DNA from 3 places in the Actinoplanes sp. HUAS TT8 genome. Region 1 is predicted to be linked to each of the others. Evidence: riboswitches for the same ligand, from Rfam matches in the RefSeq annotation. Region 1 holds a riboswitch; each other region holds the start of a gene.
The links. A riboswitch is a leader RNA that binds a small molecule or an ion and turns the genes downstream of it on or off. The one in region 1 is predicted to bind cobalamin.
Positions count from the first base shown of each region.

Region 2: it holds a riboswitch for cobalamin, as region 1 does, so the genes downstream of both, ACSHV8_RS38850 (ribonucleoside-diphosphate reductase subunit alpha) here and metE (5-methyltetrahydropteroyltriglutamate--homocysteine S-methyltransferase) in region 1, are expected to answer to the same signal.
Region 3: it holds a riboswitch for cobalamin, as region 1 does, so the genes downstream of both, bluB (5,6-dimethylbenzimidazole synthase) here and metE (5-methyltetrahydropteroyltriglutamate--homocysteine S-methyltransferase) in region 1, are expected to answer to the same signal.

Region 1 is NZ_CP195646.1:5,700,569-5,703,833, forward strand. Features, by position in the region: gene ACSHV8_RS25515 (sensor histidine kinase) at 1-1,160, opposite strand, end outside; cobalamin riboswitch at 1,273-1,481, shown strand; gene metE (5-methyltetrahydropteroyltriglutamate--homocysteine S-methyltransferase) at 1,578-3,265, shown strand, end outside.
Region 2 is NZ_CP195646.1:8,743,266-8,746,530, forward strand. Features, by position in the region: gene ACSHV8_RS38850 (ribonucleoside-diphosphate reductase subunit alpha) at 1-1,733, opposite strand, end outside; cobalamin riboswitch at 1,865-2,087, opposite strand; gene ACSHV8_RS38855 (hypothetical protein) at 2,152-2,598, opposite strand; gene ACSHV8_RS38860 (DUF6346 domain-containing protein) at 2,630-3,181, opposite strand.
Region 3 is NZ_CP195646.1:4,263,635-4,266,899, reverse strand. Features, by position in the region: gene ACSHV8_RS19235 (TIGR03620 family F420-dependent LLM class oxidoreductase) at 1-469, shown strand, start outside; gene ACSHV8_RS19230 (SDR family NAD(P)-dependent oxidoreductase) at 471-1,208, shown strand; partial or broken gene bluB (5,6-dimethylbenzimidazole synthase) at 1,260-1,897, opposite strand; cobalamin riboswitch at 1,934-2,137, opposite strand; gene ACSHV8_RS19220 (nitroreductase/quinone reductase family protein) at 2,170-2,646, opposite strand; gene ACSHV8_RS19215 (LLM class flavin-dependent oxidoreductase) at 2,688-3,265, opposite strand, start outside.

The DNA of each region.
Region 1 (3,265 bases):
GCCTCCTCCCCCGCCCGGGCCTCCAGCTGGGACGCCACCTCGGTCAGCACCCGGTCCAGCTCGACCGGTTTGAAGCCGGCGGTGATCCGGCCGATCCGGGAGAACGAGAGCAGGTCGTTGATCAGCCGCTGCATCCGCTGGGCGCCGTCGACCGCGAACCCGATGTACTGCTCGCCGCGCTCGTCGAGCTGACCGGAGTAGCGGCGCTGCAACAGCTGGCAGAAACTGGCCACCTTGCGCAGCGGTTCCTGCAGGTCGTGCGAGGCGACGTAGGCGAACTGCTCCAGGTCCCGGTTCGACCGGGTCAGCTCCTCGGCCTTCAGCTCCAGCTGCTCGTTGATCGCCAGCACCTCGGCCCGGGCGTCGCGGACCACGGTCAGCTCGGCCGCGATCTGGCGCCGCATGCCGTCCACGTCGGCGGCCAGCGCGCGCAGCTCGGGCGAGCCGGAACTGGTGATCGGCCGGTCGAAGTCGCCGCCGGCGACCTGGCGGACCTGCCCGGCCAGGTCGGTCACCGGCCGGTGGACCAGCCGGTCGAGCAGCAGCAGGAGCATCGCCCCGACCAGCAGGAGCACGGCGGCGGCGACGGCCATCAGGGTGACCAGGGTGGAGGCGGTCCGGCGGGCGTCGGCCACCGCTTCGTTACGCAGTTTCAGGATGTCGGCCTGCAGCCGGTCGACCGCGACCCGCAGCGCGTCGAACCGGCCGGTGCCGGTGGTCGCGGGATCCGGCAACCCGGCCTTGGCCGCGGCGACGGTCGGCTCGGCCACGGTGTGCCGCCAGTCGGCGGACCGCTCGCGCACCGCGGCGAGGTCGGCCCGGATGGCCCCGGTGCCGTGCTCGTCGTTGAGCGACTCGATCTGGGCGAGCAGTTTCTGCTCGGTGGCCACGCCCTGCTCGTACGGCCGCAGGTTGGTGTCCGAGCGGCTCAGCGCGTACCCGCGGACGCCGGTCTCCTGATCCAGGTAGGCCGAGTACAACTCCTGCCCGGCGATCCGCATCGGCCCGGTCTGGTCCAGGATCACGTCGAGGTTCTTGTTGCTGTTCACCGCGGTCATCGACGCCAGGCCGCCGATGCCGCCGAGCAGTATCCCGGCGATCGCGAACAGCACCGCGACCCGCCGTCGCAGCGTCCACGAGCTCAGATCGGCGCGGCTCATCAACATCCCCCCAGGCGAAGGCGCGGAACAGGCACCGCAGTATGCCGCACCGTCCGCCCACGACAGTTGCCCCGCGGCAAATATCATCCCCCGGCACCGCCGGGCAGTCGGTAGCATGGCGTCCGGTGCTGGTTCGCCCCGTCCGCCAGGCGGGGCGTCGTAAGAGGGAATCCGGTGCGATACCGGAACTGCCCCGCAGCGGTGAGTGGGAACGAAAGCCGTCAACAAGCACTGGACCGGCAACGGTCTGGGAAGCGACGGCCGGTAGGAACGAGTTCGGCGCCCACGAGTCCGAAGACCTGCCAGCGCTGCGCCTGCCGTCCGGCGGGCGCCGCCGGCGGTCCCTCGGGAGGACCCAGGGGTGAGAGCCCTTCCTTCCGTGTGCCCGCCGGGCGCTTCGAGGGAAGGAAAGACCCTGTGAGCACCACATTCGGCCAGAGCACCGTGCTCGGCTATCCGCGCATCGGCGCCGACCGCGAGCTGAAGCGGGCCGTCGAGGCGTACTGGGCCGGCACCATCGACGCCGAGGCCCTGGAGACGACCGCGGCCGGGCTGCGCGCCGAGGTCTGGCAGCAGCTGCGCAACGCCCGCCTGGACAGCATCCCGTCGAACACGTTCTCCTACTACGACCACGTGCTGGACACCGCGGTCGCGGTCGGCGCGATCCCGGAGCGTTTCCGGCGGCTCGGCCGGTCCGCCCTGGACACCTACTTCGCGATGGCCCGCGGCGCCGACACCGAACCCACCCTGGAACTGACCAAGTGGTTCGACACCAACTACCACTACCTGGTCCCCGAGATCGGGCCCGGCATCACCTTCACCCCCAACCCGGCAAAACCGATTTCCGAGTACGCCGAAGCCCGCGCCCTGGGCATCGAGACGCGCCCGGTGCTGGTCGGCCCGGCCACGTTCCTGCTGCTGTCCAAGCCGTCGTCGCTCGACCGCCTCGACGAGCTCGTGGAGACGTACGCGCAGATCCTCACCGCCCTGGCCGAGGCCGGCGTCACCTGGGTGCAGCTGGACGAGCCGGCCTACGTGACCGACCGCACCCTGGACGAGATCGACGCCCTGCAGCGCGTCTACACCCGGCTCGGCGAACTGAAGAACCGGCCGCGGATCTTCGTGGCCACCTACTTCGGGGAACTCGGGGACGCCCTGCCCGCCCTGCTCGGCACCCCGGTCGAGGCGATCGGCCTGGACCTGGTCGCCGGCCCCGGCAACCTGGCCCGCCTGGCCGCGGCCGCCCCGTTCGGCGGCAAGACGATCGTCGCCGGGCTGGTCGACGGGCACAACATCTGGCGCACCGACCTGCGGGCGGCCGTCACCAACGGCACCACGCTGACCGCGCTGGCCGATCACGTGGCCGTCTCCAGCTCGTGCTCGCTGCTGCACGTGCCGGTCGACCTGTCCGTGGAGACACGGCTCGACCCGGCGCTCACCGAACGGCTCGCCTTCGCCCGGCAGAAGGTCGACGAGGTGGTGCTGCTCGGGACGGCACTGCGCGACGGAACCGCGGACCTGCCCGCACCGCTGCCGCCGACACCGGCGGGCTGGCGGCTCACCGCCGTACGGGAAAAATTGGCAAGCCTGACCCCGGCGGACCGTGAGCGAGCCGGCTATGGGCAGCGTGCGGCTGCGCAGCAGGCGCGGCTGAATCTTCCGGAGTTGCCGACCACCACGATCGGTTCGTTCCCGCAGACCGCGGAGTTGCGCCGGGCGCGGGCGCAGCTGCGGGCCGGGACCCTCGACGCGGCCGGCTACCGGGAGCGGATGCGGGCCGAGGTCGAACACGTCATCCACCTGCAGGAACGCCTCGGCCTGGACGTGCTCGTGCACGGCGAGCCGGAACGCAACGACATGGTCCAGTACTTCGGCGAACAACTCGACGGATTCGCCGCGACCGACTCCGGCTGGGTGCAGTCGTACGGTTCGCGGTGCGTGCGCCCGCCGATCATCTACGGCGACGTGGCCCGCAAGGCGCCGATGACCGTCACCTGGTCCGCCTACGCCCAGTCGCTGACGACCAAGCCGGTCAAAGGCATGCTGACCGGGCCGGTCACCATTCTGGCCTGGTCGTTCGTGCGCACCGACCAACCCCGGTCGGA
Region 2 (3,265 bases), 3.0 Mb from region 1:
TGACCCTTGGCCGCGCGGGTCTCCGCGTACGCCGGATGCGGTCCGAACTTCTCGGCCAGAACCGTGGACGCCTCCAGCGCGGTCAGGAAGATCTCCTCCTGCACCCGCGTCGACAGCTCCTTGGCCTGCTCGGAGTCGAACGGCAGGCGCAGCGTGAAGAACGCGTCCTGCAGACCCATCAGCCCGAGCCCGACCGGCCGCCACCGCGGGTTGGAGACCGCGGCCTGGTCCGACGGGTAGTAGTTGATGTCGATGACCCGGTCCAGGAACACCACAGCGGTCCGCACCGTCTCGCGCAGCCGCTCCCAGTCCACACCCTCGGCCGTGGTGTGCGCGCCCAGGTTGATCGAACCCAGGTTGCAGACCGCGGTCTCGGCGTCGCTGTTCACCTCGAGGATCTCGGTGCACAGGTTCGACAGGTGGATGGTGTTACCCGGGGCGCCGGTCTGGTTCGACAGCGCGTTCGAGCGGTCCTTGAACGTCATCCAGCCGTTGCCGGTCTGCGCCAGGGTTCGCATCATCCGCCCGTACAGATCGCGGGCCTTGACCTTCTTGATGGCCTTCTTCTCGGCCGCCCGGTACGCCTCGGTCCACTCGTCGCCGAAAAGATCCGGCAGCTCGGGCGCGTCCGACGGGTCGACCAGCGACCACTCCTCGTCGGCCTCGACCCGGCGCATGAACTCGTCCGGGATCCAGTTGGCCAGGTTCAGGTTGTGGGTGCGCCGCGACTCCTCGCCGGTGTTGTCGCGCAGCTCCAGGAACTCCTCGATGTCCGGGTGCCACGGCTCCAGGTAGACGCAGGCCGCGCCCTTGCGCCGGCCACCCTGGTTGACCGCGGCGACACCCGCGTCGAGGGTCTTCAGGAACGGGACGATGCCGTTCGACTTGCCGTTCGTGCCGCGGATCAGCGCGCCCCGGCCGCGGACCCGCGACCAGGCGATACCGATACCGCCGGAGAACTTCGACAGCTTCGCGACCTGGTGGTACCGCTCGTAGATCGAGTCCAGCTCGTCCTTGGGCGAGTCGACCAGGAAGCAGCTCGACATCTGGGTGTGCCGGGTGCCGGAGTTGAACAGCGTCGGCGAGCTGGGCAGATAGGCCAGCGACGACATCAGCCGGTAGAAGCCGATGGCCTCGTCGGCGTTCTCCGAGAGGCCGCAGGCGACCCGGAGCAGCCAGTACTGCGGGGTCTCGATCGGGACCCGCTTGGTGGGGTGGCGGAGCAGGTAGCGGTCGGCCACGGTGCGCAGCCCGAAATACTCGAACCGCAGGTCGGCGTCGCGGTTGATCGCCGCATCCAGCTTGTCCCGATTTTTTGTGACAAAAGCCAGCGTAGCGTCGCTGATCAGGCCCTCGACGTGACCGAGCGCGATCGACTCGCTGAACGTGGTGACGCCCTGCTCGCCCACCTCCTGCTCGACCACATCGACGAGCAGGCGCGCGGCCAGCCGCGAATACTGCGGCTCCTCGCCGATCAGCTCGGCCGCCGTCTGGATCGAGAGCTTGTCCAGCTCCTCGGTGGTGGCGCCGTCATACAGCCCACTGATCGTCTTGGTCGCCACCCGCAGCGGGTCGACCTCGTCCAGACCGGTGATCCACCGCTCGACCGCGGCAACGATCTTGTTGACGTCGACGGGCTCCAGCTCGCCGTTGCGCTTACGCACCTGCATGACATGGCGGCGCTGCCCCGGAACGGCCGCAGCCTCCAGGCTCTTCTCCGGCGTGAGCGTCATGGCCCTCTTCCCTCGCGAGTCAACACGGCCGCAACCCGCGCAGGAAGACACCATGCTTGCCCCGGACGCGCAAAAGCGCACGGAGAAGCGAGGCGTCGGCCGTCCCGCGCGGCCTTCGACCGCCGCACACGGTCGCATGCGGCGCGCTGGCAGGTCTTCGGACTCGTGGGCGTGGCCCCTTCTTCAGGCCGGTCCTACTGACCGTCGCTTCCCAGACCTTGCGGCCCAGTGCCGTGTGACGGCGGTCGTTCCCACTCACCGCTGCGGGGCAGTTCCGGTATCACACCGGATTCCCTCTTACCTCGGCCCACCCCTTTCGGAGCACACCGAACCAGCTGCGATGGACACTATATATGGGTGCGGCTCGCGCCACGCAACGCCACATGGTGTGTCGCACGCCGCCACCCGAAAGATCCACTCAGTCGCCCGAAAACCCCCAGAAGTAGATCTCGGACGGATTACCGGCATCGTCGTGCAGCACCGCGCACCGGCCCAGCCAGCGCTCCTCGGCCAGACCCTCGATCGCCTCGACGTGCGCCCTGGTCAGCCTGGTCACCCCCGCGGTGGCCAACACCTCATCCTCCCGGACCGGGACGACGGTGCCCAGCGACGCCTTCGCCCTCGTCGGCACCACCTCGTGCACGTCAAGAATCGAATGGGTCCCGCTCTCCTGCACACTCTCCGACGACCACAGCTCCTCCTCGGTCCGAGGCCGGTTCGGAAAGTCGGCGGCAGACTTGCCCAACTCATACGGCTCGGCCCACCAGTAGTCGCCCTCGTCGAAGACCTTCGCCCGCAACTCATCGAGCGCCCGGCCCAGGTCAGGCTGGTACGCGACGTAATAACTCCATCCAGAAGCACCCATGCCGACATCGAAGCAGAGGGGTACGACAGAACTACTCCCGCCGCCGGAACAGACCCTTGAACCAGTCCCGCACCATGCCGAGAAGCAGGAGGATCGGCACCACCCCGAAGAAGCCGATCACGGCGGCGATGAAGGTCACCCATCCCCGGGAGGGCAACTCGGCGCGCGAGTACCCGACACTCCCCCGACTGCCCCGGTTCTCGCCGATCGTGAAGGTGTCACCGGGCTTCTCATCCGTGAAGAAGCCCGGCTTGTCGATCCTCACGCGGTAGCCACCCCACGCGACCGACACGACGCACGCCTTGTAGTAGCCGAACCCCTTGAGGCTGATGGGTCCTCGGCGCTCACAGCTCACAACCGTGGCCTCGCCGGTCCGGCCGGCATCGGCAAAATCCGCACCGGTGAACCGCGCGACGGTCATCGAGGTGGCCAGCAGAACGAACGAGACAGCCAAAATGATCAGAACGCCGAGAACATCGCGGAACCACCCACCGCGCTTGGTCTCGACCGCCGGCCCGGTCTCCGCGGCCCGCTTCTTGGCAGCTCGGGAGCGGGCAACGCCGGCTTCGGCCTCGGCCAGCATCTCAGCCATGCGGCGCCTGCGATAGGCCGCCCGGTTCTCATCAGTCATCGCACACCTCCAAGAGCATTCACCGGGATATGCCGG
Region 3 (3,265 bases), 1.4 Mb from region 1:
CGGTCCGGGGCGGCAGCTGCTCGGGGCGCTCGGGCCGAAGATGGTCGAGCTGGCGGTCGCCCGGACCGCCGGATGGCATCCGTTCCTGGTGACACCGGACTACGTGTCGGCCCACCGGGAGATCGTCGGCCCGAAGCCGCTCATCGCGCCGCACCAGGCCGTCTTTCTCGGCACCGACGTGGCCGAGGCCCGGGCGGCGGCCCGCGCCGGCATCGGGATGTTCCTCGGCTTCCCGACCTATCGCAACAACCTGAAACGGCTCGGGTTCACCGACGACGACCTGGCCGGCGGTGGCAGCGACCGGATCATCGACGCGCTCGTCGCGCACGGCACGGCCGAGGACATCCAGCGGCGGGTGCGCGAACACCTCGACGCGGGGGCCGACCACGTCGCCGTACACGTCCTCGGATCTTCTGCACTTCCCCTCGCGCAGTGGCGTGAGCTGGCGTTTCTTTCGAAGGAGAACTGACATGACCAAGACCGCACTCGTCACCGGTGGCACCTCCGGCATCGGCCTGGCCGCCGCTCGCCGGCTCGCCGCCGACGGCTTCCACGTCTTCGTCACCGGCCGCAGCCAGGAGACGCTCGACCAGGCCGTGGCCTCGATCGGCGCCCACGCCCAGGGCATCCGCGCCGATGTGGCGAACATCGACGATCTGGTACGGGTGGCCGACGAGATCCGCCGTCGCGGCGACGGGCTCGACGTGCTGTTCGCCAACGCGGGTGGCGGCGAGTTCGCGGCGCTCGGTGACATCACCTGGCAGCACTACGCGGACACGTTCAACACCAACGTGGGCGGCACGCTGTTCACCGTGCAGACCGTGCTGCCGCTGCTCAACCGTGGTGCGTCGGTGATCATCACCAGCTCCAACATCGACGTGAAGGGCGCCGCGTCGTTCAGCGTCTACGCCGCCAGCAAGGCCGCGCTGCGCTCGTTCACCCGCAGCTGGGCGGCCGAGCTGGTCGGCCGCGAGATCCGCGTCAACAGCATCGCTCCCGGCCCGATCGAGACGCCCGGCCTCAGCGGCCTGGCCCCCGACCCGGCCTCGGCCGAGCAGCTGCTCAAGGGCCTGGCCAGCGGTGTCCCGATGAACCGCCTGGGCAAGCCGTCGGAGATCGCGGACGTGGTCGCGTTCCTGGCCTCGGACGCCAGCTCGTTCATGACCGGCGCCGAGATCTACGTGGACGGCGGCGCCAGCCAGGTCTGACCCGGAGCCCGGCCGGCGATCCGTCCTGGACCGCCGGCCGGGACCGCCGCACTATCCGGCCCGGCCGCCGCCCCAGCGGTCCGTGTGGCGGGCCAGTTCCAGCGGCCGGCGGCTGCGCCAGCCGTGCCGCTCCAGGTCGGGAACCTCCGGCAGCCGGCTGACCGGGCCCACGCACAGCCAGGCGATCGGCCGGATGCCGTCCGGGATGCCGAGCAGGTCGCGCAGGAACTCCTCGCGGTAGAACGACACCCAGCCCACGCCCAGCTCCTCGGCCGTGGCCGCCAGCCACAGGTTCTGCACGGCCAGGCAGGTCGAGTAGAGACCGGCGTCGGCGATCGCGTGCCGCCCCAGGACCGCCGGGCCACCCCGGTCCGCGTCGTAGGTGACCACGATCGACAGCGTCGACTCCAGAACGCCGTCGATCTTGATGCGGGCGAACCGGGCGGCGGCCTCCGGGCCCAGCGTGGCCGCGAAGACGTCCCGCTCGTGACGAACGTGCTCGTGGAAAGCTTTTTCAACCCCTCATCGCGTACGACCACGAAGTCCCACGGCTGGGACAGGCCGACACTGGGAGCGGCGTGGGCGGCGGTCAGGATCCGGTCGAGGACGGCCTCCGGCACCGGCCCACCGGTGAACTCGGCCCGGACGTCCCGGCGGCGGTGAACGATCTCGTACAGGTCGTGCGACATGGGCAGGCTCCCGCTGCGCTCAGCCCCGGGCAGGCCGGGGCGATCGGACGCGAGGCCGGTCTTCGGACTCCCGGATCGTCACCTCACCGCCCGCCTTCCCGGCCCGGTCCGGGCCAGTGGCTACGCGCGAACGCGTGTGGGCGGCAGCTCCCCGGTCACCGCGGCGGGCCCGTGCCGGATTCCCACCGGCTTCCCGATTCTCCCCGCGAACAGCGGGGCACCTCGCAACAGTTCGTGCCGCGGCCACCCTATCCGGTTCACCGCGAGCCCGGTCAGCGCAGGGTCAGGCGGAACGAGCGGGCGCCCGCGGCCCAGGCCAGGTGCAGGTCGCCCGGGTCGGGGTTGCCCCGCTCGTCGAAGCCGATCTTGTTGAAGCCGGCGAAGTTGTGGTTGTCGCGCGCGATGATCGCGTAGTCCGCGACGACCGCCTCCTCGCCGGTGTGCGCGACGACGTCGGCCCGGCGTCGGCGGCCCTTGAAGCGGACCTCGACCGGCTCGCCGGTGCGCAGGTTGCGGCCCCACCCGAACGGGGTGCCGATCAGCAGCGTTCCCTCGTGGAGCGTGTAGGCGACCGGCACGGTGTAGCGCTTCCCGGACTTGCGGCCCACCACGTACAGCGTGATCAGCCGTTTGCCGATGCCGCGGGACACCAGTGGCACGCGCAGCAGGCCGCGGACGATCCGGTTGGCGACGCCCTGCAGCGCCATCGTCTGCGCCCGGCCGGCGGTGGAGGCGTGATCCTCGCTCATGACGAGAACTCTTCCGGCCCGCCACCGCCGCCGCAAGGGTTTCAGCCGCGTTCGGCCTCGACCAGCGCCCGGACGGCCGGGGCGACCTCGGCCGCGTACTCCTCGATGGCCGCCGGGTCGTCGCCGGCCAGGATGAACGTGCTGATCCCGTGTTCCAGGACCAGCCCGGCCAGGTCCTCGGCCCACTGCTCGGCCGGCCCGTTCAGGAACGACCGCCCGAACTGGCTGAACGTCCCGTTGATGTTGAGCAGCCGCCGGATCCGATCGGGCGAGCGGCCGGCTTCGGCCGCGCTGTCGTCGATGTGCTTGTTGATCGTCGCGTAGTCGCCCGGCCCGCCCTCGAGGTAGGACAGCGACGGCAGCACCCCGTCGGCGGCCCGCCCGATCAGGCGCAGCATCCGAGGCTTGTACGCGCCGACCCAGATGCTCATGTCGTGGGCCGGGGCCGGGCCGCGCTTGAGGCCTTCCACCTGGTAGTACTCGCCGTGCACGTTGACCGGTCCGGGCCGGTCGGCGTCCCACACGGCTCGGATCACCTTGATCGCCTCGCCCAGCGCGGACACGGCCTGGCCGGGGCTGAGCCGTCGCGCGCCCATCGCCTCGATGCCGTCCCAGAACG